Regions from separate parts of the Halalkalibacter flavus genome, predicted to be linked through region 2. Evidence: a T-box and tRNA genes for the amino acid it is inferred to sense, from the RefSeq annotation. Region 2 holds a T-box; the other holds one or more tRNA genes.

Region 1 (21,390 bases), on a different contig from region 2:
GCTGAGTCAGGTCCAAACCCGTGTACGACATTTACAACGCCATCTGGTACGCCTGCTTCTTTACAAATTTCAGCGAGTACCGTTGCTGTCATCGGTGTCCACTCTGCAGGCTTCATAACCGCTGTATTACCAGCTGCTAAACAAGGAGCCAACTTCCAAGTTAAGAGAAGCATTGGTAGATTCCAAGGGTTGATTAACCCAACAACTCCAACTGGTTTACGTACTGCATAGTTAATCGCTACATCATCGTGCTGATACGCTTCTGTTCCTATTGTTGTCATATAATCAGCAAAGAAGTGGAAATTGTATGCCGCTCTTGGAATGTCAATTGTGCTTGATAACCAGATTGGCTTCCCAGTATCTAAAGATTCTAAACGAGCAAGCTCATCTTTTCTTTCTAAGATTAAATCACCAATTTTACGTAGCACTTTCGAACGTTCAGTAAGGGGCATTGTTTTCCAAGGTCCATTTAAAGCATTTTTTGCTGCAGTTACAGCTAAGTCAATTTCCTCTTTGCCACCTTCAGCAACTGAGCCAAGTACTTCTTCATTGGCTGGATTCATATTGATAAATGTTTTGTGATTTGCTGAATTGACATATTGTCCATTAATAAAGTGTCTACAATCAATTCCCGTCGCAGTAGTAACCGTTTCCATTTTTAGTACCCTCCATTAACTTTTTATTTTTTCCTTACATTTACCTTACTCTACAAACGTGCCACATAAAACATCATTGTCCCTCTATGAGCAACAATATGAAAAATTTTTAAAATAATTTTAATTTCATGTTTTCTTTTACTTAGGTTGTCTTTACTTTCTTTATAGCCTCTTACTACATGTAATTTAAATATGTATATACTTTCTGAATTCTATTAATTATCTGTTATAATGAATCCATTCTTATCCAAGACAATATTAGGTAAGAATGGATAATAACAAATAATTTAAGAATGGATGAATTTATGATGGATTCAAAATTTGTAAGTGAATCAAAAGTTGTGAGAACAAGCAGAGTCTTTCCGAATGATGTAAATAATCACAATACGTTATTTGGTGGTAAATTAATGAGTGATGTTGATATGATCGCCTCCATTTCAGCAACAAGACATTCTCGAAAGGAATGTGTAACAGCTTCTACGGATTCAGTTGATTTTCTCTCCCCTATTACTCCTAAAGATTCCGTTAATTTCATCTCCTTTGTTACATATACCGGAACGAGTTCAATGGAGGTTTTTGTGAAAATTATCGCAGAAAATTTGATAACAGGTCATCGAAAAATTGCTGCAACCGCCTTTTTAACCTTTGTTGCACTTGATGAAAATGGCAAACCTACCAAAGTTCCACAAGTCATTCCAGAAACTGAGGAAGAAATTAAATTATATGAAACAGGGAAAGAAAGAGCGGAAAAACGCAAGGAGCACCGTGCAAGAAGTAAAGAGTTAGCTAATTTTATTACTACGGCCAAACCTTGGCAATAAGTTACCTTCCTAGTCGAATAAAAAAGTGGAACCAATCATTACATGAATGGTTCCTCTTTTTTATTCTTTGTTATTAATCTAGTCAAGTAACCCTTGTTCTTGCTAATATTTGATGGCACCGTCATGAAGCGAGATCCCTGCTACTGTCGTATTAAGCTCACCTGACATAGCCTGACTTCCTAATAATCCATTATCGAACCTTGATCCTTTTTCGTCTGAAAAAATCACTACGTTACTAGATGCTTTTACCCTTTTGATACGTATTTGTTATACACTCCAATGTTCTCAATCGGTTTAGTGCCGCGGCAAGTTCATATCGACGCGGTCGTGCCATTTCACCTGGATGTCCCTTATGAGTTGTAACAAAGCCAAGTCCTTTTTGTTGCATTTCTTCTTCAATGAAGCTCAATATTTGGTTCACCGGCATCTCTTTTTTTAATACGTCGTTTCTTTCTAAATAAAACAAGATTTCCGCAATCATTCTCGTTTGGCTTTCGTCTACGAGCTGCTCTACAGCATGCAAGTATATATCTGTCGTTCCGTATTGAATTTGATGTCTTCCACGTGTGGCTACTTTATGCTTAGTCCCTTTTTTGCTATGTAAGCTCTTTGCAATAGGGATTCTCTCTTGAATGGGCCCAAAGGTATCGCCACCTTCATTTTTTCGTTTCACCTGTATTGTTTCGGCAATGTTCTTTGCTTCCTCCGTTACATCAAAAGGGACATATTGATCCATTTTGATCACTCGGTCTGCCACATCAAAATAATCACCTGATCCACCCATTACTAAAATTGCTGAAACGTTATAATCATCTCTTAATAAGCCCACCTTATCAACAAATGGTGTGATCGGTTCTGAATTTTTCGCAATTAATGCTTGCATACGCGCATCACGAATCATAAAATTCGTCGCACTTGTATCTTCATCAATTAAGATCGTTTTGGCGCCCGCTTCAAGCATTTCGATAATATTTGCCGCTTGAGATGTGCTGCCACTGGCATTTTCAGTTGAAAAATGCTCTGTATCTTTTCCATTTGGCAGCTTCCCAATAAATGGTGAAATATTCACTTTTGCTATACTACGTCCGTCCTCAGCACGAATTTTCACAGCCGCCTCATCAGTAATCACATACTCTCTTCCATCACCTTCGATATGATCATAAATCCCATGTTCAATCGCCTGTAACAACGTTGATTTCCCGTGATAACCCCCACCAACAATAACTGTAATTCCTTTTTTAATTGCCATACCTACAAGTGGTTGTTCTCGGTGTGGGACGGGAATGGAGATTTCCATTTCTTTAGGGCTTTGAAAAGCAATAACACCTTTTTTCATCGGTCTATCGCTTACACCACTTGCTCTTGGTAAGATCGCTCCATTACCAATAAAAGCGATATATCCATTATCCTTAAGATACTTCCTGACCGTTTGTTGCTGATCACTTAAACAAACTGCCTTTATAACTTCATCTTCTCGGACCCTATACACTGACTGATCAACGACATTTGGGATCACTTGAAAGAAAAGCTTATTTGCTTCTTTAGCTAAAACTCTTCTCCCATTTGCCGGTAACCCAATTGATAGACAAATCGTAATGTGTGCATCATCCAATTGAACCGCTGTTCGTTCAATAACTTTTTGATGAGGTGCATCAATCAACACCAGACCACTTTTTCCAGAACCTTCTATTTTTTTATGTACTTTTCCAAGCACTGCTTGAACCTTTCTGGCAATTAAATCTTCACATACAACTTTACGACTATTCGTATTTGTCCATGTTGAACTTATTTTTGTTTTCGCACTTGGTAATACGATACGGATTTTTGATGGACTTGCAAATGGATCGCCTTGAACGTAATCTATATGTAATTGAAAATGGGGGAACTGATACGTTCCTTGGATGTCCTTGTATGCTTTGTATCCTTTTTGATCGATTCGTTTCAAACTTTCCTTTAACGCTTCCACAATTTGCCTCCTCTTACTTTCTCTGGTCGTTTTTTCGTATTTTTAGTGTACCTATTTATGGATATTATTTCTAGTAAACTAAATGACTAAAGAAGGGAACTTCAAAAAAAATAAGCCGGAACCAACCTCCAGCTTACTTCATGTTCATTTACAATTTCCCTGTTAAAAATTGCGCCTCCCCCATACCAAAGCTCCAATCGGCATCTCCATTTGTAACAATATTAATCATAATATCGTTAGGTTCGATTCCACACTTTTCACCAAGCTTCTCTACTATAAGCTTATACAATTTTTGTTTTTGTTCTTCCGTTCTTTGCTTACTTGTTACACTAATAACAACTATATCCTCACTTCGCTCGAAACCAAGCCCAGTATCTTCAATGATCATTTCATGAGCTGGGTGTTGGTGAACTATTTGATAACGATCTCTTTCCGGTACTTCAAACGCTTGCAACATCGCTTCATGAGCAGCATCCAGCAGTTTTTTCAAATCTTCTTTACTACGTCCTTCAATTACATCAAATCTAAGTAGTGGCATAAATAGGCCCTCCAACATTTTTACTTCTATCTTTCCTAATTTTTTTCGGTGAAATTCGTCAAAATCCCTCTTTTTCGTTTTCGAATTATGACAACTTGCTTACATAGTTAGAATTACGTTCTATAAAACTGTACCCTTTCATTGATAGATGGAAACTAGTGACATAAATAAAACTTAATTTTTCCTACATGTCCAGTGTCAGACTGATGTCAAAATAGTTCCCAAAACGCTGAAAAGGTTATGTAACAAGGCATCTCACACTACCTTTTCCGCTAAATGGAAACAGAATACTTCTCTCTGTTTCTAAAATAATGTAACTCTTTAAATCCAATTTCTTTCAAGCGCTTCTGCACTTCTTCAAACTCATCACCGACTCGATCAGGATCATGTGCATCAGAACCAAAAGTCACTCCAACGTTAAAATAAAGAGCCCTTTCTAATATTTCATCAGCGGGATACCATCCTCCACAATCCTTCGTTTTGCCAGATGTATTAATTTCAATTACTTTTTCATATTCTCCAATAACTTGTAACGTCTTATCTATCGCATCGACTTGTATATTAGAGAATTCTGGATAAAAACCTTTCATTGCATCAATATGACCTAGGATATCAAACATATCGCTGCTTGCCGATTGTTCAATTAGATGATAATAGCGTTCTTTCGTTTTTACTTTCTCTTCGTTTGATAAACCTTCCCATCGTCCTTTTCTAAAGATACTAATTTCATCAACAAAATGCACAGATCCAATCAAATAATCAAACGGGTACTCATCTAAAAATTGTTTATACACCGTACTATGTTGTGGAAAAAAGTCACTTTCAATCCCTAATAAAACTTCAATTTGATCTGCATACTCCTCTTTTAATCGTAACACCTCATTTACATAACGATTAAAGTGAGATTTAGCCATGGTAATCCCTGGTTTTGGATGATCCTCTTCACTGTGAAAATACGGGGCATGATCAGAAATACCAATCATTTTAAGCTCTTTATCAATCGCTGCTTTTACATAATCTTCAATTGTACCAATAGCATGTCCGCACATTTGGTTGTGTGTATGTAAGTCAAATTTTGTCATAATTACTCCTTTCAATTTGAGAACTGTTTTAACTTGGTTTTTGAACCTTCATTACAAAGGAAGATTAACATTTATTTATTTTAAAAACCATCCAATTGCTTGGATGATATTATATAGCTAATTAAATTCATATGCTTTTTTGACAAAAAAATACTTGATCTAGTCAAAAACTATTTGGTTAAATGAATACGTTTCTAATGGTATACAATGGAAGTTTTTCTATTATTGATACTTCGTATCGCCCCAATCCTATCGTCCCTCTCTTTTTAACAGAACATGCAACCACTGCCCAAACCAAAAATTCACAAATTACAAAGATCTAAAGCGGTCTTGAATCTAAAATAGACGCTACTCGGAAATGACTAGCGTCTACTTTCTTATTAGATTTCAATGATGATTGGAAGAATCATCGGCTTACTTTTCGTATGCTTAAATAAGTATTGCCCTATCGTCTTTTTAATGCTTTGTTTCATAACATTCCATTGATATTTCCTTGATTCTAATAGCTCGTTTACTGTTATTGTAATTAATCGATTCATCTCTTTTTGCAGTTCTTCTGAATCACTTACATACACAAAGCCACGTGTAATGACATCAGGCCGTCCTATTAACCTTTTTTCCGTTTTACTCATTGTAACAACGATTACGAGCATTCCGTCTTCTGAAAGTTGTTTACGGTCTCGCAATACAAGGTCGCCTACATCACCAACACCGATTCCATCAACATAGGTGTTTCCTGCTGGTATTTTTCGGGTTTGGTTTGCTATAGAGTCCTTAATTTCCAAGACATCGCCATTGTTCATAATAAACGTATTTCCTTCTTCTACCCCTACAGACTCTGCTAACAGTTGATGTTGATGGAGCATCCGATATTCTCCATGAATAGGAATTAGATATTTCGGTCTCATTAATGTGAGCATCAACTTTAAATCCTCTGAGTAACCATGACCAGAAACATGCATACCGGATGAACTTCCCGATCCATAAATGACTTTAGCACCAAGCGCGAAGAAATTATCTACGATTGTTGTGACACTACGTTCATTTCCGGGAATCGGACCAGCAGCAAAAATGACAGTATCCCCTGGCAAAATCTCAACACCCCGGAAGTTTCCAGTTGATAAACGTGCAAGCGCAGCCATCGGTTCTCCTTGACTTCCTGTGCATAAAATTGCCACTCTCTCTGGATCCATTTTATTTATTTCCTGTTGATCAATGATCATTCCTTCAGGTACCGTTAAGTACCCTCGTTCTATTGCAACTTCTACAACATTAATCATGCTCCGCCCTAATAACGCTAGCTTACGATTTGTTTTTTGTGCAGCATCGACAACTTGCTGCACACGACTAATATTAGATGCAAAAGTCGCAAGAATAACTTTCCGCTCAGCCTTTATAAAAGCTTCCTCCACATGTCTTCCAACCACCTGCTCAGATGGTGTAGAACCAGGACGTTCAGCATTTGTACTTTCCGATAAGAGGAGCAAAACACCTTCCTTGCCGATCTCAGCCATTTTATGAATATCCGATTGCTCATCTTGTTTGGCAGGGGTTAAATCAAACTTAAAGTCACCGGTATGTACAACCTTTCCCTCTGGAGTATTGAAGACGATTCCTAAGCAATCCGGGATGCTATGTGTAACTTTAAAGAACTCAACAGTGATTTCGTTAAAATTTATATTTGAGCGGTCGTCAATTTCAATCAATTCTGTTTCCGATAGTATTTTATGTTCTTTTAGCTTTAATTCAATCAACCCTAGTGTAAAGCGTGTTGCATAAACGGGGACATTGATTTCCTTCAAGAAAAAAGGAATGCCTCCTATATGGTCTTCATGTCCGTGCGTTACAAGTAATGCTCGAACTTTCTCTTTGTTTTCTAATAGGTAAGTGATATCTGGGATAATTAAGTCAATACCTAATAAGCTTTCATCAGGAAACTTGTTCCCACAATCAACAAGGATGATATCATTTCTATATTCTATCGCATACATATTCTTTCCGATTTCATTTAATCCACCTAATGCAAAAATGGATAATGACTGTTCATTACTCAAGATACATAACCTCCCTTTTCGTTAATGGTAGTGTTAGTATGGTCGTTTCTATTTTCATTTATAAATAGTTTAAAGGTTTGAACAAATTAGATTTGCCAGGAATGATTTTATTGCGACCCAAATTTCCATATTAATGATAAAGAGGTTGTATCTGTTCAAGATCATTTAACAATTGCTTTACCTCATTTTGATTTAAGGGAATAAGCATTTGGTCATACAATGTGATGATTTGATTCCCTTCACTATCTTCATGCTCTTTTAAATAACGATACAGCCTTGAAAACTGCCTTTCTTTGATCACCGATATTGTGTCCTGATTCTTTACTTTTTGTAACAAAAATTCATTTGTTTCTCGGTTGAACTCACCTGATATGATATGGCCGTTTATATTTGTCATGATTTACTCGCTCCAAAAATGTTTTTTAGTTATTATGACTTAATTTGATGAAAATATTAATGATAAATGAGAAGTCTGGCTACACTTTTAATTGTTTGTTAAATAAATGGTTTAGATTGTCCTGAAACAATTAAGATAAACCCTTCAAATACAAAAAGGCTCTCCACTATATTCTATAGAAGAGAACCTATCTATCATCAAACATATCTTCAATTTATCAAGCCTATCGTTTTCAAGTAATTTATGCTAATTTCAATGCTCTCTAATGGGGTGTGACGACTTACATCTTGTTCGACAACCCACCACTCGACACCCGCTTCTTCACCTGTCGCTAAGACAGCCTCAATATTTACTCCACCTGTTCCAAGCTCTGCAAAAAATTGCTCCCCATCTGTTGTCATGTCTTTTAAGTGCACCAACGGAGTGCGTCCTTTATAACGGTTAATCCATTCTACTGGATTTTCGCCAGCTTTTGTTAACCAATACACGTCAAGCTCCGTTTGAAGGTGATCTGCACTTACATCATCAAAAATCGCTTCCAGCGCCTTTCTTCCATCTTGCAATGGCTCAAGCTCAAAATCATGATTATGATAGCAAAGTGTAATCCCCTCACGTTTGCACGTTTCTCCTGCTTCATTTAAAAACGAAATAAGTGATTTATAATTTTCCTCACTTCGTTCATCCGGCATTAAATAAGGACACACAATAAATTGACTGCCAAGAGTTTTTTGATCTTCAATCACTTGTTTCAAGTTATTCTTTAATTCAGCTAATGGAACATGACTCGCTGTGGCTTTTAGACCTAGACCATCTAATAAAGCTCTGACTTCTATAGCTGAAAGCCCGCCGTAACCAGCAAATTCCACTCCATCATAACCAAGCTCCGCCACTTTTTTTAACGTACCCGCAAAATCCTTCTGACTTTCTTCACGCAACGTAAACATTTGAACAGCTACTGGAATTCCCTTCACAATACACCCTCATTTCAGTTTATTTTTATGAACGCTTAATCTTTTCGTTATAAAAAAAACAGTACCTTCTCTGCTTACTCCCTCTCCAGATTCAATATATATCACTCATTTGCCTTCATCTTAAATCATTTATAGATTTTTGCAAATAAATGATATGATTAAAACATCAACTATTTTGCTATTTTCTAAAGGAGAATCTATAATGTTACATATTGGAGTGTGTAGTTTTTCTTTTCACTCAAAACCTTTTTACTCCTCGTATAAATTTGGTTTACAAGATTATTTGTTTCGTCTACAAACAGAAGGCACCTGTCAAATCGTTATTAATGGAAAAGCTATAGATGCAGAAAAAGGTGACCTTATCCTTCTCAAACCAGGTGATGACTATGAATTAAAAATAGAAGAAGGGCAAAACAGCGGAGATTTTTATGTGTTTTGTAATGGACCATGGCTTGATGAGTGGTGGAAGCGATCAAAAAAACCGAGTATTTCGCGAATTCATTTAGATGAAAAAATCCTTAGCTTATGGCGACAAATCATTATTGAAGAACGCAGGCCGTCTACAGCGGAAAATAAAGAACTAAAAAATTATTTGATGATGGCTCTATGTTTGTATTTAGAACGTGCAGCAAATGAAACAAACACTTCGTTAGATCGACCACCTATCGTTACTCGGATGATGCGATTTATTGAAGAACAAGCCTTGACCTCTTTTAAAATCCAAGAGGTTGCAGAACATGTGGAATTAAGCGTATCTCGAGCTGTTCATTTATTCAAAGAATACGTCGGAAAAACGATGATCGAGTACGCACAAGAAATTCGTCTAGCTGCAGCGAAAGACCAAATGAAATACACATCCATGCCACTCGATCAAATCGCAGAAAATTGTGGATTCGGCAGTTACACGTATTTTCACAAAGTGTTTAAGATGAAATACGGAAAAGCTCCCGGTGCACTTAGACGCGAGGAATAGACTATGCTTTTTTTCTTTGAAATAAATGTTAATATAATAAGAGATGATAAGGATTATGCTGAGGAGGGTATTGAATGGGTAAAGCACTAAACCGAATTAAATCACAGTTGGCACAATTAGACAAAGAGAACAAATGGGAAGACCTCGACCGAGACGGAGTAATTGACCTCCTAATCTATGAAGAAATAAAAGCCGCTTCATATGAATTAGATTACGAAGGGGTAGGAAGAATGGTTGATTTCTTAATTAAAGAAGGAGAAAAGCTGAAATAACTTCTTAGTATGGTGGAGCTGTGCAACAGCTCCTATTTTTCATTTAAAAAACCCTTGAGCACTCTGCCTTAAGCAGGCATGTTGTTGAAAATAGCTGCTTTTCTGTCCAGCTCCCACAATTTACTGTACAACCACCAAATATGAAGGAGGCCCTTCCATGAAAAAAACAATTAAAGTCGTTGCAGCCATTATTGAAAACGATCACAGAGAAATCCTCTGCGCTCTTCGCTCCCCAAAGATGTTACTCCCGAACATGTGGGAATTCCCCGGAGGTAAAGTTGAAAAGGATGAAGACATATACACTGCTTTAAAAAGAGAAATTCAAGAGGAATTGCATTGCGAAGTTGAACCTATTGATTTATTTAACGACCACACCCATGATTATGAGGATTTTACCATTAATCTTCTTGCAATCACAGCGAAAATAACAGACGGGACTCCTATCCCGAATGAGCACTCCAAACTCATTTGGCTAAAACGAGAAAACCTCCATTCGTTAAAGTGGGCACCTGCAGATATGCCAGCAGTTGTGCAATTGATTGAAGAGAAATAGAAATTGTTGATACACCCTATTCTTCATTTTATTTTATCCAATGGTTCTGCGTGTAGATAAATATCACTCTACCTTATAAAGATTCGTCAGACTCAATGACGTTTTTATAGGTAGTTAACTATCTCATTTTTACGTGCATTTTCTCAAGAATTACTTGAATGGCTTTTTTGCTATTTTGAAACAATAAATCCTGTAAATCCAGCAAGGAAACACGGCGGCAAACTTATTAAAAAGAACGCCCAGCGACCGGTAATATGAGAGAGAACCAAAAAGAATAAAGGAATCCCAAACAAAACCACTAAAGATACCTTTCTATGCTTATCCATTGAAAACCTCCATTCTACAAGAGTCCATTGAAAAAGTAAGGTTTTTCACCTATTTCAGAGCTCTCATTCTACAATCAATCTCTTTATTCATATTTAGTTTCATACTTTTAATAAAATACCTGTTACTGCCAGCGAAAATCACATTTGACTGAAAAATACATTTTACCTATACTAAAGTTTCACTTAGTATGTATAGCATCTAATTTTCAAGGGGATGAATTTATGAAATTAACATTCCAGGAGTATATAAGCATTAAATTGCATAAGACCGATTTAAATCTTACTAGCTATGTCAAAGCCAAATTAGATCCCTTCAACCTCGCACCAGAACAAAATTTAATTATGATGCTCTTGTGGGAACAAGACGGTTTATCTCAACAACAACTTGTTACCAAATTAGATAAGGATAAAACAAATATCGCTCGCATGGCTTCAAGTCTCGAGAAAAAAGGCTTTATTAAAAGAAGCAACTGCAATATTGACCGCCGGTCTCTAAAGCTTTACCTTACTCCGTGTGGGAAAAAGCTAGGTGAGAAAGTCATTCCGATTGCCGAAGAATTTAATGAAGTCATCTGCAAAGGGATCTCTGAGGAAGAGCTCCAACTAATGGAGACATTATTAGAGAAAATGAATCAAAATGTACGAGAGTACTATAATTAATCATTTTATACTCTTAATTAAAAAGGGCTGTAGACTTGATCTGCTGTCCTTTTTAAAGTTATAAGGAAAATTCCCTCTTTCAAAACAGAACTTCTTTCCTTTTTCAAGACTTCTTAATTGACAATTGCTCTCATCTTATTTTATACTAAGCATCGTAGTTAGTATGTATAGCACCTATATCTTATCACCTAGATTTAATGACAGCATATTATTTACTGCTTTAGTCACTAAAAAAGTACTAGTTACTTTTTCACAAATTGTTGCTATAGCAACATTATTAAATGGAGGTATTATATTATGGCAAACGTATTATTTATTAAGGCAAATTCAAGACCGATCGAACAGGCAGTGAGTGTGAAACTTTACCACACTTTCCTCGACCAATATAAAGAGTCTAACCCAGATGATGTCATAACAGAGCTTGACCTATTTGAGGAAAACTTACCTTATTACGATACAGATAAGATTAATGGCATGTTTAAACTTTCAAAAGGGTTGGAGTTAACGACTTCTGAACAAGATGCAACAGAGCTCGTCAATCGTTATTTAAATCAATTCCTTGAAGCAGATAAAGTTGTCATTGCATTCCCACTTTGGAACTTCACTGTCCCTGCAGTATTGCACACGTATTTAGATTATTTAGCTCAAGCCGGCAAAACATTCCGTTACACGGCTGAAGGTCCACAGGGCTTGCTTACCGATAAAGAAGTCGCGCTTTTAAATGCAAGAGGCGGAGTATACTCTGAAGGACCTGCGCAAGCAGCTGAAATGGCCGTTAACTATGTGAAAACTATGCTAAACTTCTGGGGCATTGATAATCCTAAAACGGTTATCATTGAAGGTCATAATCAATTCCCTGACCAAGCGGAAGAGATTATTGAAAAAGGCTTGCAGCAAGCAGCAGACGTAGCAAAAGAATTTTAATCATTTATGAAAAACAAAGGGCTCGCGAATGTACGCCAGCCCTTTGTTTTGTTTATTTATCAGAATCAAGATAAGGAAAGCATGGATAAACGATCCCTTTATTTACTCCCTCTGGTTTAATGACATAATCTTTATAGGACGAATTTCTCAATGTGACGTTTTGCAACCCGCTCCCATCATAATATACTGGCTTATTGCTCTCTTCCCTGCTCATATTATCACTCCACTTATCAATTTCCGCCTAATCCTAGTTATAAATAACCACGAAAAAAGTTTCTGTAACATGTATTCAACACGGGTATCATGTCGACCTTCTTTCTTAAAGAAATTTTTTCAGGAAAATAAATTTGGAAAGGAAAGCCAAGTTTTTAGATAATGTGTCAGTATGTTGTCAAGAAAACAGAAATTGAGGATTCATGGGTTCCATACGTTATAATATGAAAAGAATCTATACATTAGGAGTGAGAACACTGAAAACAATCGTTGTAATTGGTGGAGGTATCACAGGCCTAACCACCATGCACTACTTACAAAAATTAAAAAGAGAGCAAAACATAGACGTTAAGTTAATTCTTGCCGAACAAAATGATTATTTAGGAGGTAAAATCCACTCTGTTCACAAGGAAGAATTCATTATGGAAACAGGAGCAGATTCAATCGTTGCAAGACATGAAAGTGTTATGCCTCTAATTGAGGACTTGCAATTAGAAGATGAACTTGTCTACAATTCTACAGGGATATCGTATCTTTACATAGACAATGTGCTACACCCTATTCCTGCTGACACAATATTTGGAATTCCATTAAGTGTCGAATCATTGTTTCAAAGTACATTGGTGTCAGAAAAAGGAAAAAAAGAAGCGCTTAAAGATTTAGAAAGTCCGAATGACCAATTTACGAAGGATAGTTCAATTGGGGATTTTCTCGAATACTTCTTAGGGAAAGAACTTGTCGAAAAACAAATTGCCCCTGTATTATCAGGAGTATATTCAGGAAAATTGAACGAGCTAAGTATCGCTTCAACCCTTCCATACATACTTGATTATAAAAATCAATACGGCAGCATCATCAAGGGTTTATCTGAAAACAAACAAAAATTCAGCTCTCAATCCAATAAAAAGTTCATCTCTTTTAAAAATGGACTCTCTACAATCATTGACCGACTGGAAGCTGAATTAACAGATTCTCTTATTCTTAAAGGAGTAAACACGTCAAAGATCACAAAAGGCACAGAGTACTATCACATTGCTTTTACTAATCATGAAACGATCCAAGCAGATTATGTTGTGTTAACGACACCTCATAACGTCACTCAACCGTTGTTAGATCACAATGAATTAAAAGATGAATTTGCTAAATTAACAAATTCATCACTAAAAAGTATCTATCTTGGATTTGATATTCCTGATAAGCAGTTGCCTGCTGATGGGACGGGTTTTATTGTGTCTAATAGTAAAGATGTCAGTTGTGATGCGTGTACGTGGACAAGTCGCAAATGGTCACATACATCCAAGAAGCACAACTTATTAGTGCGCCTCTTTTATAAAAGTTCAAACCCTTCCTATCACTCCCTGCAGCAGATGAATGATGTTGACCTCATTCAAACAGCATTAAAAGACGTTGAGAAGAGTTTGGGACTTAAGGCGATGCCAACAGCTGTTGACGTAACAAATTGGGATCAGCTAATGCCTAACTACCACCTCAATCACAATGAAGCCATTGCTCGGCTAAACGAGAAAATGCAATCAGAATTTCCAAATGTCATTCTCGCAGGTTGTTCATATTATGGTGTTGGGATTGGCGCTTGTATAAAAAATGGAAAGGACACAGCAGAGAAGATTTGGGAGACTCTTTTAACGAGATAACCTCAGGCATGGGTAACCATTTACTTCGTTGATTCCTTTTGGGCTTCAGAGTTTCTTCCTGAAGCCCTGCTTTTTTGTTATCTTGGCTTACGGCTGTAGTTCTTCTACTTAGTTCCCTGCTTTCCCTATGCCCTACTTTTTACGGCTCTGCTCCTCCACCTAGTGTTTACTTTTCTTCTCATTTGCTTTTGCCTAATACAACATCCCAGCAATCGCACCACTTAATAATGAAGCAAGGACTCCTGCTACGACAGCCTTCATCCCAAGCTTAGCTATATCTGTTCTTCTACTAGGGGCTAGCTTTCCTAAGCCCCCAAGTAATATTGCAACAGAAGATATATTAGCAAATCCACATAACGCAAAACTGATCACAGCTACAGTTTTATCTGATAGCTCATCCATTTGCGGAGCAAAAGCAGCATATGCAACAAACTCATTCAACACAATCTTTTGTCCAATAAATCCACCAGCCACCACGGCTTCTTGCCATGGTACGCCAATTGCAAAAGCGATCGGGGCAAACACGATCCCAAGGATGAGTTCTAATGTTAAACCTTCAAACTTAAACCATCCGCCAATCATGCCTAAAATTCCATTAACCAAAGCAATCAAAGCGATAAACGCCAAAAGCATTGCCCCAATATTTAAAGCTAATGTTAAACCGACACTTGCACCTCGAGCAGCTGCATCAATCACATTGGCCGATTCCATGTCTCTGTCTACCATCACTTTGTCTGAGGTTTCCGATTTCTCGGTTTCCGGCATAATCATTTTAGCCATAATTAACCCAGCAGGTGCAGCCATAAAACTAGCAGCAAGCAAATACTCTAGTGGTACACCAAGCAAAGAATATCCAATTAATACGGACCCAGCAACCGATGCAAGTCCACCCGTCATTACGGCGAATAATTCCGATTTCGTCATCTTTTCAAGATAAGGGCGTACAACAAGTGGTGCTTCAGTCTGTCCAACGAAAATATTCGCTGCTGCCGACATAGATTCCGTTTTACTAGTACGAAGAACTTTAGATAAGAAACCACCGAGAATCTGTATCACTTTTTGCATAATTCCTACATAATAAAGAATAGCAATTAAAGCTGAAAAGAAAATGACGATGCTTAAGACTTCTATTGCAAAAACAAAGCCCATTCCCTCAGCCTGAAAAAGTCCTCCAAATAAAAAGTCAATCCCTTCGTTTGCATAATCAATAATGGCTGCGATCCCTAATGTCAGCCATTGTAAGAACGCAAAGCCAGTTTCCCACTTTAAGACTATGACGGCAAAACCAACTTGAATTGCTAATCCACCTAAAATAGTTTGCAAGTTAATAGCTTTCTTATTATTAGAAAAAAGAAAAGCAATAGCAAAGATTGTCAAAATGCCAAAAATACCCCAAACAAAGTTCATTCGCTTACCTCTCTTTCTAAAAAGAGTTATCTCTTTTTTATGTAACTAGCTAAAGCTACCTTTAGTATGTTTCATAACAAGTAAAATAAACGAAAAAGGTCTTCGTCACCTCAACTATATCTTTTACTAATTAATCAGAGGGGGTGATTCCAAAAGGTTTGTTTACCTTTTGGAATCACCCCCTCCCTTATATGAATATTCCTTTTAAAGATTTACATCAGATTCCTTCGTTAATCCCATTCTTTGACCTACTGATAAAAACGCACTTCCAGTAATCGCTAGCTGAATAGACATGGCAAGTAAAACAACATCTAATTCAAATCCATCCAAAAACCCTAAAGGTAGTTTCACTGTAATAATTGCTGCTGCCATCACTAATGCAAATAAGATACCAACAATCCGCGTTCCAATTCCAAGTACCATCATAACACCGCCTACCAATTCAATCACTGCAACAATATATGCTAAAAATCCAGGTAATCCAATACTTTCGAACCATCCTGCAATATTGCTAATTCCATTTTGAAATTTTTCTAACCCATGTAAAAAGAACGTCATTCCTAATACAATTCGAACAATAAATAAACCTACTTCACTTCTTTTCATCTACTTTTCCTCCATATTCTTTTGCGATTCTGTCGTTAAATGTATTTCTATACCTACCGGATCCTGAACTATCCACACACCATTTCCTTGTTCTACTGGTTTTTCTCCAACAGCTTTCAAGTGCGTAATTAACTTCGTTAGCTCAACTTGATTCGGTAACATAACGGTATAATAAGCAAGGCCTACTGCATTTTTTGGTCTAACCAAGGCATTGGGTCCCGCCCAAATATTTACACCAATGTGATGATGGTATCCTCCAGCTGCAAGAAAAAGCATACCTACATTCGTCATGTTGCCAACTGTTATATCAAAGCCTAGTGATTTATAAAAATCCTGGCTTTCTTTTAGATCACGAACATGTAAATGAATATGTCCAATCTTTGTTTTAGGCGGTAAGCCTTGCCAAACGTCCTCACCTGCTGACTCTAGTAAGCCCTCCACATCGATTCGCTCCGTTACCATCGTGTAATCTCCTCTAGATACTTTTGTCCAACCCTTTCTTGGACGATCTCGATAAATTTCAAGACCATTGAAGTCTGGATCCGAAAGATAGATCGCTTCACTGACAAAATGATCCGCAGAACCAATCTCTATTCTTTTCTCAATCATTTGCTTTAAAAACAATCCTAAATCACTACGCTCCGGTAATAAAATCGCTACATGATATAGACCAAGTGTTGTCCCCGGACGATAGACACTTCCACTCGGTACTTCTTCTAAAATAAGCAATGTCTCTTTACCATCTGCCGTAAGTTCTGCTTTTTGTTCCGTCTGATTAAGAATATCAAAACCAATGATTTCTTTATAAAAAGTAATGGACCGCTCTAAATTACTCACTTTTAATTTAACAGGCCCTAGTTGCGTGTTAGGATGTAATTCGAAAGTCATCTTTTCTCCTCCTTTATGATAATAATTGGTGATGGAATAATGCTATTATGATATATATAAGACAAATTGATAAGTACGCACTTAAAAGTGGTATAGTATACAAAAGGAAACTATAGGGGGTTGCTAAATTGTCTGAATGCCAAGTAAATAATGCTTTAGAAGCAATAGTGGGTAAATGGAAACACAAATTATTATTCCCTTTATTGAATAATGAAACGATGAGGTTTAACGAGTTAAAAAGAGAAATTCCTGGCATTACACAAAAGATGCTCACATCTCAATTACGAGAGCTGGAAGATCATGACCTTGTAACAAGAAAGGTCTATGCACAAATACCGCCAAAGGTAGAGTATTCTCTCTCTGAACATGGCAAAAGCCTTATCCCTATTTTAGATATGATGAGCGAATGGGGAGCTGCTCATGCGGCACATTTAGCTACACGTAATGAAGAACAAATAAAAAACACAAGAAAAGAGGGTAAGGAGCACGCTTAGCACCTTACCCTCTTTTCTTGTGTTTAATGCGGTTGAGAGGACTCGAACCTCCACGGGGTCAACCCCCACTAGGCCCTCAACCTAGCGCGTCTGCCATTCCGCCACAACCGCTTAATATCAAAATAACCGTGCACCTATGATTGATATGGTCACATAAGTGTAACTGAAGTAGCTAGCTCAATCAGGGCAACCTGCGGCACACAGAAGAATCTACTTATGGCTGCTTCCTTCCGGACCTGACCAGATTCATAGGTTTCTGTTGCGCAGACCCCAATAGTCAACACCGCTTGCTCAAGGCGAACCTCACATGAACCATACCGCTAATAGGAATTCAACCCCGCTAAGGCGGATTGCGGGTTACAGGGCACCGCCAACTCCCCATCTAGCACGGTATGTATATAAATATTTATTCCCACCTATGCCGTCTCCCTAGCTGTTTTAAAACCCGCTAAAGCAGGTGGGGTTCCGCATGTTAACATCCTGCGATCCTGATCACAGTCAGGCTTGGCACCAGTCAACAAATGTAAGAATCCCGATAAAACAGTAAGGTTTAAAACAAAAAGGGCTTACGTACATTGTAGGATATGTTTAGCTAATTGCGATATCAATCAACTACAATAATAACATATTAATCAATTCCGCGCAATACTTTTTGTTTAATTAGTTTTTTATAAAACTTTCTTACACATAACGATTATAATTCCGCGTTAATAACATTGCAACTAGTATATTTTTCAAAGAATGTCTAATCATTCCCTCCTTTAAAGCTACTTTCTTTTTTTCAGACTTTTTTATAACTTTATATGAGGTCTATAAATCCATTTTGAAAGGAGTAATCTAAACCTATTTTTAGATTTTCGTAAAGTCTCATATATTTATATGTACATACGCATAACAACATCGATCTAATTTGAACGTTTATAAGAAAATACATTTCAAAGGAGTTTATAATGCATTTCAAAGGAGTTTATAATGATCTATCAAGCTAGTAAAGAACGTTACAACTCGATGAAATATAGTCGCTACGGGCATTCAGGCTTACTACTACCTGCCCTTTCCCTTGGATTATGGCACATTTTTGGAGGAGTTAACTCATTGCCATACTTCGCCGAGCATTTGATTTAGGAATTACACACTTCGATTTAGCGAACAACTACGGTCCACTGCCTGGGTCTGCAGAAGAAATGTTTGGTGCATTATTAAAAACAGATTTTGCTCCTTATCGTGAGCTTGTCATCTCTAGCGCAAATGGCCTTAGCATGGATACTACGTGAAGAGAAAATAGAGCTTTATTGTTTATTATTTATAAAAAATTTTTTTATTGTTTCACTTCTTCATTTCCAATTCCCTCTCCCCTCAACTCGTTACTCATTTCTTCAAAAAAATGAAGGATAAATAAATTCGAAATTGGCGTTTACAAGGATACTTTCTCGAAGTTTCACCAAACTAATAAAAACTAATGTTTACAATTTCTTAGGGGTGTAGTACATGGATAATGTGTTTGACTACGAAGATATACAATTAATCCCAGCAAAAAGTATAGTAAAGAGCCGTTCTGAATGCGATACGTCTGTTAATTTTGGTGGGCATACATTTAAATTACCAGTTGTACCTGCGAATATGCAGACGATTATTGATGAAAAGATCGCGGTTTTTTTAGCGGAAAACCGTTACTTCTATATCATGCATCGATTTGAACCAGAAAAGCGTATACCTTTTATTAAAGAAATGCATTCACGGGGCTTGCTAGCTTCAATAAGTGTTGGCGTTAAAGAGGATGAATACATTTTCATTAACCAATTAGCAGATGAAAAGCTTTCTCCAGAGTACATTACCATTGATATTGCACACGGTCATTCAAATGCTGTAATAGAAATGATTCAGCACATTAAGAAAAACATTCCTGCTAGTTTTGTGATTGCAGGAAATGTCGGAACCCCTGAAGCCGTAAGAGAATTAGAAAATGCTGGTGCTGACGCAACAAAAGTCGGCATTGGTCCGGGAAAGGTATGCATTACGAAGATTAAAACTGGATTCGGAACTGGCGGTTGGCAATTAGCAGCTTTACGCTGGTGTTCAAAAGCAGCCACTAAACCGATTATCGCTGATGGAGGAATTCGTACACATGGAGATATCGCTAAATCCATTCGATTTGGCGCATCGATGGTCATGATTGGTTCTTTATTTGCTGGTCATGAAGAGTCTCCAGGAAAAAGCATTGAGAAAGATGGAAAGCTCTGCAAAGAATACTTCGGTTCAGCTTCAGAATTTCAAAAAGGTGAAAAGAGGAATGTTGAAGGCAAGAAGATGTACGTAGAGCATAAAGGAAGCTTAAATGATACATTAATTGAAATGGAGCAAGACCTCCAATCTTCCATTTCTTATGCTGGTGGAAACAAGCTGGACGCAATTCGTCATGTAGATTATGTCATCGTTAAGAATTCAATCTTTAACGGGGATAAAGTTTATTGAAAGCAGAAAGAAGAGGAAGGCATTATTTGCTCTTCCTCTTCTCTACTTCAACAAATCCTTCAAAAAATCTAATCGAGCCTTTGCATTTCCTTTAATAATAATATCTACACCACTATCGATGTTTTCTACAACTTCTCCATTAATCACTCTATCAGCCATTTCTACGCTAAGATAGCCCATATCATAAGGATTTTGTGCCACTGTACCGGGCAGCACTTCTTCTTCAATAAGTTCAACCATCTCTATGGTTCCATCCGCTCCTGTAACGGGAATTGTAAAACCATTTTCTTTAATTACCTCTATAGCTTGTAAAGCAAGAACATCATTTGTTGCCATAATCGCTTTTACATCTGGATGAAGTAGTAAGATATTTTCCACCGCTTCTTTTACAAGTGGTGAACGATTCATTAAATTTACTCTTTGTGTCGCTACTTCAATATGTACTGCATCAAAACTTTCATGTGCACCAGCAATTCTCTCACCTGAGACTGGACTATTTACGTCTCCACCAATTATGGCAACTTTATCTCCTGGCTGAAGCTCGGACGCAAGTAAAAATCCAGCTTTTCTCCCTAAATCAAAGTTATCGGTTCCTATGTATGCTGTTTTTTCACCCCATGGATGGTCGGTATCCAATAATAATACAGGTATATTATTTTCAACGAATTCTTCCATTATTGGAAGAGTCAAAGGGGCGTAGGTAGGTGAAACAATCAAAACATCTGGACTGTCATGGAGAACCTCTTTTAACAATTCACTTTGTTCTTCCCCCCATCCATTTGCAGTCGCTAACACTTTTCCATTTATTCCAAAATCACGAAACCCTTTTTCTGCACCTGCTTTTACAATTTCCCAATATTGTGAATTTAGATCTCTCAGTACAACAACTACTGAGGGTTTGTCTTTTGCGAATGTTTTAGCCAGGTAGCCTATTGATAGAGCCAAAACCATACTACACGAAATAATAATTATAATTCTTGCCTTCATGGTACCCTCCTTCCCTTACTAATAGAGCTCATCAGTTTTCCCTGTTCATATACTAAATAAAGTTGAGTTAGTTCATGTACTATTCCATAATATCTATTTTGCTCTCTTTAATCCAGTAAAATATATCAGAAAATAAAGGTAAACAAAATGACGACTTTCTTCTTGTAAATATTAGAATAATTTCTTTTAACTTTTACAAACTATAATTGTCAAAAAGGAAAATTCTAGGATGCTTTGCGACTGTGCACTGTTAACATGAAAGGAAATAAAACAATGAAGAAAAATCTTATCCTCGTCTGGAGTTTAATCTTAATCATGTTCATGAATATACTTCCTGTTCATGCAGCTTATAATAGCCCTAACAACCTTTATGTAGTAAAAGCTGGCGATACGTTACCTGAAATTGCAAATAAATTTGATACTACCATAGAGGAGCTTAAGCTAACAAATGGTTTGCAATCCGATTCTCTATTTGTTG
Region 2 (10,383 bases):
AATTAATTGATGAGAAAACGAAATACTTCATTAACCCAACAGGCCGTTTCGTTATTGGGGGACCTCAAGGAGATGCTGGTTTAACTGGGCGTAAGATCATCGTTGATACATACGGTGGATATGCACGTCATGGTGGTGGGGCATTCTCTGGTAAAGATGCGACAAAAGTTGATCGCTCAGGAGCATATGCAGCTCGTTACGTAGCGAAAAATATTGTTGCTGCTGGCCTTGCTGATAAATGTGAAGTCCAGTTAGCTTATGCCATTGGTGTTGCACAACCTGTCTCGATCTCTATTGATACATTTGGTACTGGAAAAGTATCTGAAGAGTCACTAGTAGCGCTTGTGCGTGAAAACTTTGACCTACGTCCTGCAGGTATTATTAAAATGCTTGACTTACGTCGTCCAATTTACAAGCAAACAGCAGCATACGGACACTTTGGGCGTACAGATGTCGAATTACCATGGGAACAAACGAATAAAGCGGCTGCTTTAAAGGAGCAAGCTGGACTATAAAAAAATTAAATAGAGACGTACTAATGCACACGATTTTTCTAGAAGAATCGTGTGCATTTTTTATTGCTGATTTATAAGGATAGGAGGTGAAGTGTGAGGACCGAAGTGCATGTGAGATAGGAGGGAAAAGTCCTTCATAAGAGAGAAGAAGACCGAAACGTTGTTGAAAACAAGGGAAGCATCCTTTATTTCGAAAAGGACCCCCTTTTGCTCCCAATACAAATCCAATAATTATTAAGCCTATCCGTATGGTTCCCAGCTTTATTGGTCAAAATGAAACTAAGGAGGGGGTGAGTGAAATGGCACAAGATGTTTTATGTGAAGTAAACAACTGTGTATACTGGGCTCATGGAAACCAGTGTGAGGCTGACAGAATTTATGTAGTAAGTCATACAGGAAAAGAAGCAGAGAAGCAAGAAGAAACAGATTGTAAAACGTTTGAACCACAACATTAATTTTGGCTTGAAAAGAGCGATGGCCATCGCTCTTTTCTTTCTTTATTATTGATAATAATAATCAATATTATTCATTAAAAAAGAAAATCCTGTTATTTGTTTTTATCTTTTTGAATAACTTGTTTATAATGCTGCCCTTTTTCTACATATTCACGACGGATACGAGTCATATCAACCGTATCTTCTTCAGTTAGATTACGAATGACTTTCGCGGGTCTGCCAAATGCCAGACAATTAGCTGGGATTTTCTTTCCAGGAGGGACGAGGCTTCCAGCACCGATAAAGGCACCTTCACCAATCTCAGCACCATCTAATACAATGGAGCCCATGCCAATTAACGCATTTTTACGTATTGTGCAACTATGTAGCATGACTTGATGACCTACAGTAACATCATCTTCAATGATTAATGGATATTTTGGACTTTGATGCAGCATTGATTGATCCTGAATATTGACTCTGTTCCCTATTCTTGTAGGAGATACATCACCTCTGATAACCGTTTGAAACCAAATACTTGACTCTTCTCCAATTGTAACATCTCCAGTAATTGTCACTCCATCTGCAATAAAGGCACTGTCTGAAATTGTCGGAAATTTGTCTTGATAACGATAAATCATTCGTCCACATCCTTTTCGTTTAGTAAAAAAATCGCTATACTTATTTTAACGTAAAACGTAATGCCAGGGTTACTGAAAAAGGATAGAATTGTCAATTACATAACTTTTCATAACGCCATGGTCTTTTTTCAAATTATATCGTTAGGGGGAATACGTTATGTGGAAATGGGAAGTGGCTGACCCAAGAGGAGTGGTCGTCATGGTTCATGGTGCAGGAGAGCATCATGGACGGTATTTGTGGCTAGCGAAAAAGTGGAATGATCATGGGTTTGATGTGGTGATGGGCGATCTCCCAGGCCAAGGAAAAACAAGAGGAAAAAGAGGCCATATTCAATCGTTTAATCAATATATTGATTCAGTGGAAGAATGGTTAAATGAAGCAAGAACGAAAGGATTACCGGTTTTTTTACTTGGGCATAGTATGGGAGGACTTGTTGTGATTCGCACGTTAATGGAGCGAAGTACAGCCATGATAAGCGCAGTTATATTGTCATCGCCATGTTTAGGTTTAAGTGAACCTCCTCCAAAAACAAAGGAATTTGCGACAAAAATTCTTCACCGAGTTGCCCCTTCGTTTAGTCAAAATTCAGGGATCCGTACTGAGTTTACGACACGTAACGAAGAGGTGAGAGAAGCCTATTTAAAAGATGAACTTCGGGTTACAAAGGTTTCCGCTCGGTGGTATCAGGAATTGGCAAAGGCAATGCGCTTAGCACATCGTTACCCAGAAAAATTTCCGAATCTTCCTCTACTTGTTCTCCAATCAGGAGAAGATTACATTGTGAATAAATATGAAGTTAGAGAATGGTTTAATCACCTTTCATTACAAGAGAAACATTATAAGGAATGGGAAGGCTTCTATCATGAAGTGTTTAATGAGCCAGAACGCGAAGATGTTTTTCGTTATGCTATTGGCTTTGTTAACTTGCTAACTCCTTAAAAGTCCGTACAACTTAATTGTATGTATACTTAGAATATGCTAAGGTTCTAAGTATGGAAAATGACTAGGAGGAATTTCGGTTGAGCGCACCAACAAGACCTATCCCGTTACTTATGAACATTTATAAAGAAGTCATTCCAACGGTCCATAAATACTTTGACCCATGGATAGAGAAGGCTTCATTAATACCAGATCCTGAGCTTCGTGCCCAAGCACTTGACGCCCTTAAAAAGAAAAAATTCCATTGTGAAGGTGGCGGGGTATATGGCCTCGTAGCGAAGGATCGTTTTGATGATTTGCTTCAATTTATCATTGCCTATCAAATTGCTTGTGATTATTTAGATAATCTATGTGATCAAAGTCCATCCTTTGACCCGAACGATTTCCGCTTGCTGCATCAAGCTTTGCTCGATGCATTAACACCAGGAGCAAGCTTAAAAAATTATTATCAGTATCGTAAGGAACAAGAGGATGGGGGCTATTTACATGACATTGTAAAAACATGCCAAAATATTCTTTCTACGTTTCCTTCTTTTGATAAAGTGCAAGCCGCCATGTTGGAGTTAAGTGGTTATTACGGCGATTTACAAGTACATAAACATGTCGTTAAAGAAGAACGGATTCCACGTTTAGAAAAATGGTTTGCAGAGCACAGCCATAAAGTTCCTAATATGACCTGGTTTGAATTTTCAGCCTGTGCTGGCTCGACATTAGGAATTTATACACTGGCTACTTATGCAACAAAAGCTGACTTAACAACAGAAATAGCAGAAGTAATAAAAGAGGGGTATTATCCATGGATGCAAGGTGTTCACTTACTTCTTGATTATTTTATTGATCAAGAAGAAGACATTGCCGACGATGAATTAAACTTCTTATTTTATTATAAAGATGAAGAAGAGATGATTGAACGTTTTCGTTTTTTTGTAGAAAAGGCAGAACAGTTTATGTCGAAATTGCCTGATCCAAAATTCCATCGAATGATTATTCGAGGGGTTATCGCTATTTATATAGCTGACGAAAAAGTCCAAAAAGACAAAGAGTTAAAAAAGAAATCAAAAAAGATGGTTCAAATGGGTGGACTCCCAGCGATGTTATTTTTATTAAATAGCTGGATTTATCGTAGAGACCGCTAATACATGGAAAAGGTCTGATTCCTTAATGGTAGGATCAGACCTTTTGATTTTGAATCATACTCATCTTCGTATCTTCGTACCCATTAATTATTAAATCTAGCTGACCTGTTTCGGGGCAAATGACAAGTCCGTGGACAGAAACATCTTTCGGAAGCAGAGGGTGACGTTTAATCATTTGCACACTGTTTTCAACATTTTCTTCAACCTTTTCAAAGCCGGTTAAAAAGCCTTTCACATCTACACCTGAAAACTCTAACATATCTATTGTTTCCAAGCTGACTCCTCTTTCTTGAGACTTCTGAAGAATGCTAGATGGTTGCAATCCAGTCATCCCGCAGCCGTGATGTCCTACAACCATGACTTCATTTGCACCTAATTCGTAGATAGCGACTAAAATGCTTCTCATAATACTCCCAAACGGATGAGAGATAACGGCCCCAGCATTTCTTATAAGTTTTGCATCCCCATTTTTTACATTCATAGCAAAAGGCAGAAGTTCCAATAGGCGTGTATCCATGCAGGTTAAGATTACGACCTTCTTATCAGGAAATTTTGTTGTTTGGAACCTCTCGTATTGCCTTTCCATAACAAACTGTTTGTTATGAGCTAACACTGAATCTAGTAGTGTCATAAACGGCTCTCCTCAAAATTCTGTTTATTTATATTTTCAAACTATTGCTACAAATTGTCAACTATTACCTCTTTTCCACGGCAACAACAAATGGTGGATTGTTTGATTGATTAATAAATTCATATTTAAGTACATGAGCTAGGCGTTGATCGTATTGCTCAAGAAAAGAAAGGAGTGAGTCCTTTTCTGTTTTTCCGCCTTCGTGGCCATGATAGATCACTAGAACGATCGTACCTCCTTTTGGCATCATATCGAGCAACGCACTAAGTGCAGCAATGGTCGATGTTGGTTGGGTAATAATTGACTTATCACCACCTGGGAGATAACCGAGGTTAAAGATAGCCCCTTTTAGTTTCATTTGTTTGTATTCAGGTATGACAGAACGTACCTCTTCATGTCCTTGCTGATGCAATGTAACTCTCTCAAGTAATTGATGCTCTGTTAATTTTTCTGTAGTTGAAGCGATCGCCTCAGCTTGGATATCAAAGCCGTACACATGCCCATTTTCCCCAACAAGATTAGCTAGAAAGACGGTATCATGCCCATTGCCAACTGTACAATCAACAGCGATATCCCCCGGAGATAAAACATTTTCTAACAAAAATCGTGCAAAAGGTAACACTCCAAGTACGTTCATTCTAATGACACCCTTTCCGCATGACAAAATTTACCTTGCCAACTATTGCGCCGCGCAAGCTCTGCTTCAATTCCATTAAGAACACTCCATTTATTCATACTCCACATAGGTCCAATCATAATGTCTCCAGGACCATCTCCTGTTAAGCGATGAATGACCATAGAAGGAGGAAGAATTTCTAGTTGATCAACAACAAGGTTAATATAATCGTCTTGACTTATAAATTGAAGCAAGCCTTTTTCATACTGCTTCACCATTGGGGTTTTTTTTAACAAATGAAGAAGATGAATTTTGATTCCTTGTACGTCAAGCTTTGCTACTTCTTGAGCTGTCTCCATCATCATGTTGCGGTCCTCAAGCGGGAGCCCATTAATGATATGTGCACAAACATTGATTCCGTGCTTTCGTAATTTCTCTACTCCTTTGACATAGCATTCATAATCATGGGCTCGATTTATTAATAATGCCGTTTTCTCATGAACTGTTTGTAAGCCGAGTTCAACCCATAAAAACGTTCGCTCGTTTAATTCTGCTAGATAATCAACAACATCATCTGGTAAGCAGTCAGGTCTCGTTGCAATGGAAAGACCTACAACTCCTTCTTGCTTTAGAATTTCTTCAAAGTATTCACGTAATGTTTCAACTGGAGCATAGGTGTTTGTATATGCCTGAAAGTAGCCAATATATTTTCCACTTTTCCATTTTTTATGCATTTTATGTTTAATCGTGTTAAATTGAGTCACTAAGTCATCTTTACGATCACCTGCAAAATCCCCTGAACCACGTTCGCTACAAAACGTGCATCCTCCATGTGCGACATTACCGTCTCGATTCGGACAGTCAAAACCAGCATCAAGAGGGATTTTAAACACTTTTTCACCAAATTGGTTTCTTAAATAGTAATTCCATGAATAATATCGCTTATCTCCGTAATTTTGAAATGTCATTATATCACCTTTCTTCTTTTTGCAAGAAAGAACTTATCAGGTTCGTGTATCTACTATTGTAGCTTTAAAATTGTTCTAACAGCAAATGGTAGATAAAAAAGATTGCAATTCCCAAGGAGATCACCTAAGATGGCTAAGGGATAAAGAGGAAGGAGGGGCTAATATTATGCCGAAATCACTTTGGTTATTAATAGTGGCTATGGCTATTATTGTAACTGGTGCCTCTTTTTTATGGCTGTTAAATGCAATTATTATTCATCAAGAGTTAGGTCGGTCATTAACCGCAGCAGGGTTTGTTCTTATGTTGAACGCTGGTGCGGGTGTTTTGGGGAGTTTAATAGGTGGTCGGTTATTTGATAAGATTGGTGCTTATCAAACAATGATATTCGGACTAATTGTCACAACGATTAGTGCTGTGGTATTAGTATTTTACCATAGTTATTATTTTTATATGTTCTTACTTATTGGGTTAGGTTTTGGTTCTGGTGTTATCTTCCCTGCCATGTATGCTTTAGCAGGAAGCCTGTGGCCAGAAGGAGGTCGAAAACCATTTAATGCGATGTATATTGCCCAAAATGTTGGAGTTGCTCTAGGGACAGCACTAGTAGGTGTTGTGGCAACAGTAGAGTTGACAGCTGTATTTTCTGCCAATGCACTTATGTATGCTTTGCTAGCGATTTTTGTTGCCATTTGTTTTCAAAGTATTGGAGCAAAGGCACAACATGCGAGCACGTCCAATGTATTTGAACAAAAGACTTCTTTACGTAGCAACTATAGAATGCAATCGCTTGCCTTGTTATCAGTTGCTTTCTTTATTTGTTGGGTTGCCTATACACAGTGGCAAGCAAATGTGTCGGTTCATACACAGTCACTAGGTATAAGTCTTCAGCAATACAGCTTTTTATGGACGATTAATGGTTTGATGATTGTATTTGCGCAACCTATTGTTTCGTGGTTGATTAAAAAGTGGGTACATACATTAAAGCAGCAAGTGATTGTTGGTGTCTTGATTTTTATTTTGTCTTACACTGTTCTTTTACAAGCAAGTGTCTTTTCCATGTTTCTTGTTGCTATGATCATTTTAACAATTGGAGAGATGTTTGTATGGCCAGCCGTTCCAACGATTGCAAGTAAATTAGCGCCAAAGAATAAAGAAGGGTTTTATCAAGGGATTATTAATAGTGTCGCAACAGGAGGCAGAATGGTTGGACCTCTTTTAGGAGGGATCATGGTCGATTTCTTTTCGATGTCGATACTTATTATTTTACTTTTGATTTTGTTTGGCTTTACCATCTTGATCTTATTCATTTACGATTGGCCGTTAAAACGGCTATTGGAGAGCAGGCAGCACGAAGCCCAAATTCCCAGTTAAGCTAAAACGGTTGCTTGACATGAGCCGTATGAATTCATACAATACAAATAAGTTCATATGTTGACGTAGAAAAGGAGTAGTAATCATAGTTGGGATTGCAGAGAGCTGACGGGTGGTGCAAGTCAGTCGAACAAGTATGGTGAACTCGCCTTCGAGTTTTGAAAGTGAATGAAGTAGCTTTCGACGGGTCACGACCGTTATTTGTGAAGAGCGAATGAAGGATTGATATTCATTAATGTGGGTGGTACCGCGGGAAATATAAAATAACTCTCGTCCCTAACAAAATGTTAGGGGTGGGGGTTTTTTCTATATGTACGGTAAATTCCTTTATGAATGATCTTAACATACATGATAGCTCGAGAGTATCGCCATTTGAACAACATACATTTAGGAGGAGTAAAAGATGTCGTTTTCACATGATCAGATTGAGAAGAAGTGGCAGCAATATTGGGAAGAAAATAAAACGTTTAAAACAACAGAGGAAACAGATAAGCCTAAGTTTTATGCTTTAGATATGTTTCCTTATCCTTCTGGGGCAGGTCTACATGTTGGGCACCCTGAAGGATATACAGCGACTGATATTTTATCTCGTATGAAAAGAATGCAAGGATATAATGTTCTTCATCCAATGGGCTGGGATGCATTTGGTCTTCCTGCAGAACAATACGCATTAGACACAGGCAATGATCCAGCAATCTTTACGGAACAAAATATTAATACATTTCGCCGACAAATTAAATCATTAGGATTCTCTTATGATTGGGATCGTGAAATCAATACAACGGATCCAAACTATTACAAATGGACACAATGGATCTTTACGAAGTTACACGAAAAAGGGTTAGCGTATATTGATGAAGTCGCAGTTAACTGGTGCCCCGCACTTGGAACAGTCCTTGCGAATGAAGAGGTAATTGATGGGAAAAGTGAGCGAGGTGACCACCCAGTTGAACGCCGACCTATGAAGCAGTGGATGTTAAAAATAACTGCTTACGCTGATCGCTTACTTGAGGACTTAGAAGAACTTGACTGGCCTGAAAGCATTAAAGATATGCAGCGCAACTGGATAGGCCGATCTGAAGGGGCTGAAGTTACGTTTAAAGTGGATGGACATGAAGGAGAAGATGTAAAAGTTTTTACGACACGTCCGGATACGTTATTTGGTGCAACGTATATGGTATTAGCTCCTGAGCATAAGCTTGTTGATGTTATTACAACAGCTGAGCAACAAGAGCAAGTTGACACATATAAAGCTAAAGTAGCTGCTAAGAGTGATTTAGAGCGTACAGAGCTTTCAAAGGAAAAAACAGGGGTATTCACTGGTGCTTTTGCTGTTAATCCTGTGAATGGTGAGCGCATTCCGATTTGGATTGCTGATTATGTGCTTGTAAGTTATGGAACAGGTGCAATCATGGCGGTACCAGCTCATGACGAACGTGACTATGAGTTTGCAAAGACATTTGATTTAACGATTCGTGAAGTTGTAGCTGGTGGAAACGTTGAAGAAGAAGCATATACAGGAGATGGAGAGCACGTAAACTCTGACTTCTTAAACGGCTTAGACAAAGAAACAGCGATCCGCAATATGATTGAGTGGCTAGAAGCAAATCAGTTTGGCAAAAAGCAAGTAACGTATCGTCTTCGTGACTGGTTATTTAGCCGTCAGCGTTATTGGGGTGAGCCAATTCCAGTTATCCACTGGGAGGATGGAACGATGACGACAGTTCCTGAAAGTGAACTGCCACTTGAGTTACCGAAAATGAAAGAAATTAGACCTTCTGGAACGGGAGAATCTCCGCTTGCAAATGCGAAGGAGTGGCTTGAGGTCGTTGATCCTGTAACAGGAAAGAAAGGTCGTCGTGAAACAAATACGATGCCGCAGTGGGCTGGTAGCTGCTGGTACTACCTTCGATACATTGATCCAGACAACCGAGATGCATTAGCAGATTCAGATAAGCTAAAGAGATGGCTGCCGGTAGATATCTATATTGGTGGTGCTGAGCATGCCGTTCTTCATTTGTTATATGCTCGTTTTTGGCATAAAGTTCTATATGATATTGGTGTTGTTACAACAAAAGAGCCTTTCCAAAAGCTTTTTAACCAAGGGATGATTCTTGGGGAGAACAATGAAAAAATGAGTAAGTCAAAAGGCAACGTCGTGAATCCAGATGATGTTGTTGAAAGCCATGGTGCTGATACATTACGCCTATATGAAATGTTTATGGGACCACTTGATGGATCGATTGCATGGTCAACAAATGGGCTAGATGGAGCTCGTCGTTTCTTAGATCGTGTATGGCGTCTCTTTGTTGATGAAGCAACAGGTGAATTAAATAGTAAGATTCAAGATGCAAAAGCAACAGAAAGCTTTACGCGTGTGTATCATCAATCAGTTAAGAAGATCACAGAAGATATGACGGAGTTACGCTTTAACGTGGCGATCTCGCAAATGATGGTATTTATCAATGAGGGATACAAACAAGAAGTACTTCCTCGTGAGCTAATGGCAGGATTTGTGAAAATGCTGTCTCCAATTGCACCACATTTAGCGGAAGAGCTTTGGGAGAAGTTAGGACATACTGGCACGATTAGTTATGAACAGTGGCCGACATTCGACGAGTCATTGCTTGTTGAAAACGAAGTAGAAGTTGTCGTTCAAATTAACGGGAAAGTAAAAGCAAAGCTTCTAATTCCAGCAGATGCAACCCGTGAGCAAATGGAAGAGATTGCAAAGGATGATGAAAAAGTTCAAGCGGCCATTGGTGAGAAAAGCGTGCGAAAAATCATTGCCGTACCAGGTAAATTAGTTAATATTGTTGTTGGATAATGATTAAAATTTATTCATAACAAAAGCCCTAATAGCTGTTGCTATTAGGGCTTTTCTGTCTTTTTCTCAAAGCTTTCACTAAGCATAGAAACAGCGATAATGAGCACGATATTTACTGGGTATCTATGTACCTAATTATGAGGAGCGGAGGTCTATAATATGGGAGAAAAAAAGCAATTGTTATTGCCGGCTGGACAAGGAAGCGTACAGAACATAGATCTAACTGAAACAAAGGCATTTCTTGAACAGGCTAAGCAGGATCTCGAAACGGGAAGCGAACAATTCGTAAGTACAGAGTTGCAA

The links. A T-box is a leader RNA that pairs with one kind of tRNA and senses whether it is charged. The one in region 2 lies ahead of leuS (leucine--tRNA ligase), so its partner is inferred to be a tRNA-Leu.
Region 1: it has a tRNA-Leu gene. The T-box ahead of leuS (leucine--tRNA ligase) is inferred to sense a tRNA for this amino acid. The anticodon was not compared.

What each region holds. Positions count from the first base shown of each region.
Region 1 is NZ_JAWRVK010000032.1:1,935-23,324, reverse strand. It holds gene SAY88_RS18030 (aldehyde dehydrogenase) at 1-656, opposite strand, end outside; gene SAY88_RS18025 (acyl-CoA thioesterase) at 965-1,477, shown strand; gene SAY88_RS18020 (ABC-ATPase domain-containing protein) at 1,713-3,443, opposite strand; gene SAY88_RS18015 (tautomerase family protein) at 3,592-3,981, opposite strand; gene SAY88_RS18010 (histidinol-phosphatase) at 4,254-5,063, opposite strand; gene SAY88_RS18005 (ribonuclease J) at 5,444-7,120, opposite strand; gene SAY88_RS18000 (hypothetical protein) at 7,248-7,514, opposite strand; gene SAY88_RS17995 (sugar phosphate isomerase/epimerase family protein) at 7,724-8,485, opposite strand; gene SAY88_RS17990 (AraC family transcriptional regulator) at 8,688-9,458, shown strand; gene SAY88_RS17985 (hypothetical protein) at 9,533-9,730, shown strand; gene SAY88_RS17980 ((deoxy)nucleoside triphosphate pyrophosphohydrolase) at 9,888-10,283, shown strand; gene SAY88_RS17975 (hypothetical protein) at 10,454-10,609, opposite strand; gene SAY88_RS17970 (MarR family winged helix-turn-helix transcriptional regulator) at 10,832-11,269, shown strand; gene SAY88_RS17965 (FMN-dependent NADH-azoreductase) at 11,567-12,193, shown strand; gene SAY88_RS17960 (hypothetical protein) at 12,246-12,407, opposite strand; gene SAY88_RS17955 (protoporphyrinogen oxidase) at 12,664-14,058, shown strand; gene SAY88_RS17950 (NupC/NupG family nucleoside CNT transporter) at 14,251-15,465, opposite strand; gene SAY88_RS17945 (DoxX family protein) at 15,670-16,071, opposite strand; gene SAY88_RS17940 (VOC family protein) at 16,072-16,959, opposite strand; gene SAY88_RS17935 (winged helix-turn-helix transcriptional regulator) at 17,088-17,453, shown strand; tRNA gene SAY88_RS17930 (tRNA-Leu) at 17,481-17,564, opposite strand; RNA gene ffs (signal recognition particle sRNA large type) at 17,580-17,844, opposite strand; RNA gene ssrS (6S RNA) at 17,859-18,040, opposite strand; partial or broken gene SAY88_RS17915 (aldo/keto reductase) at 18,426-18,715, shown strand; gene guaC (GMP reductase) at 18,942-19,925, shown strand; gene SAY88_RS17905 (sugar ABC transporter substrate-binding protein) at 19,968-20,912, opposite strand; gene SAY88_RS17900 (LysM peptidoglycan-binding domain-containing protein) at 21,186-21,390, shown strand, end outside.
Region 2 is NZ_JAWRVK010000039.1:29,307-39,689, forward strand. It holds gene metK (methionine adenosyltransferase) at 1-515, shown strand, start outside; gene SAY88_RS19770 (DUF1540 domain-containing protein) at 815-970, shown strand; gene SAY88_RS19775 (gamma carbonic anhydrase) at 1,063-1,590, opposite strand; gene SAY88_RS19780 (alpha/beta hydrolase) at 1,748-2,530, shown strand; gene SAY88_RS19785 (tetraprenyl-beta-curcumene synthase family protein) at 2,611-3,666, shown strand; gene SAY88_RS19790 (beta-class carbonic anhydrase) at 3,701-4,297, opposite strand; gene mnmM (tRNA 5-(aminomethyl)-2-thiouridylate-methyltransferase MnmM) at 4,362-4,934, opposite strand; gene mnmL (tRNA modification radical SAM protein MnmL/YtqA) at 4,931-5,881, opposite strand; gene SAY88_RS19805 (MDR family MFS transporter) at 6,048-7,253, shown strand; T-box leader at 7,311-7,534, shown strand; gene leuS (leucine--tRNA ligase) at 7,657-10,080, shown strand; gene SAY88_RS19815 (hypothetical protein) at 10,240-10,383, shown strand, end outside.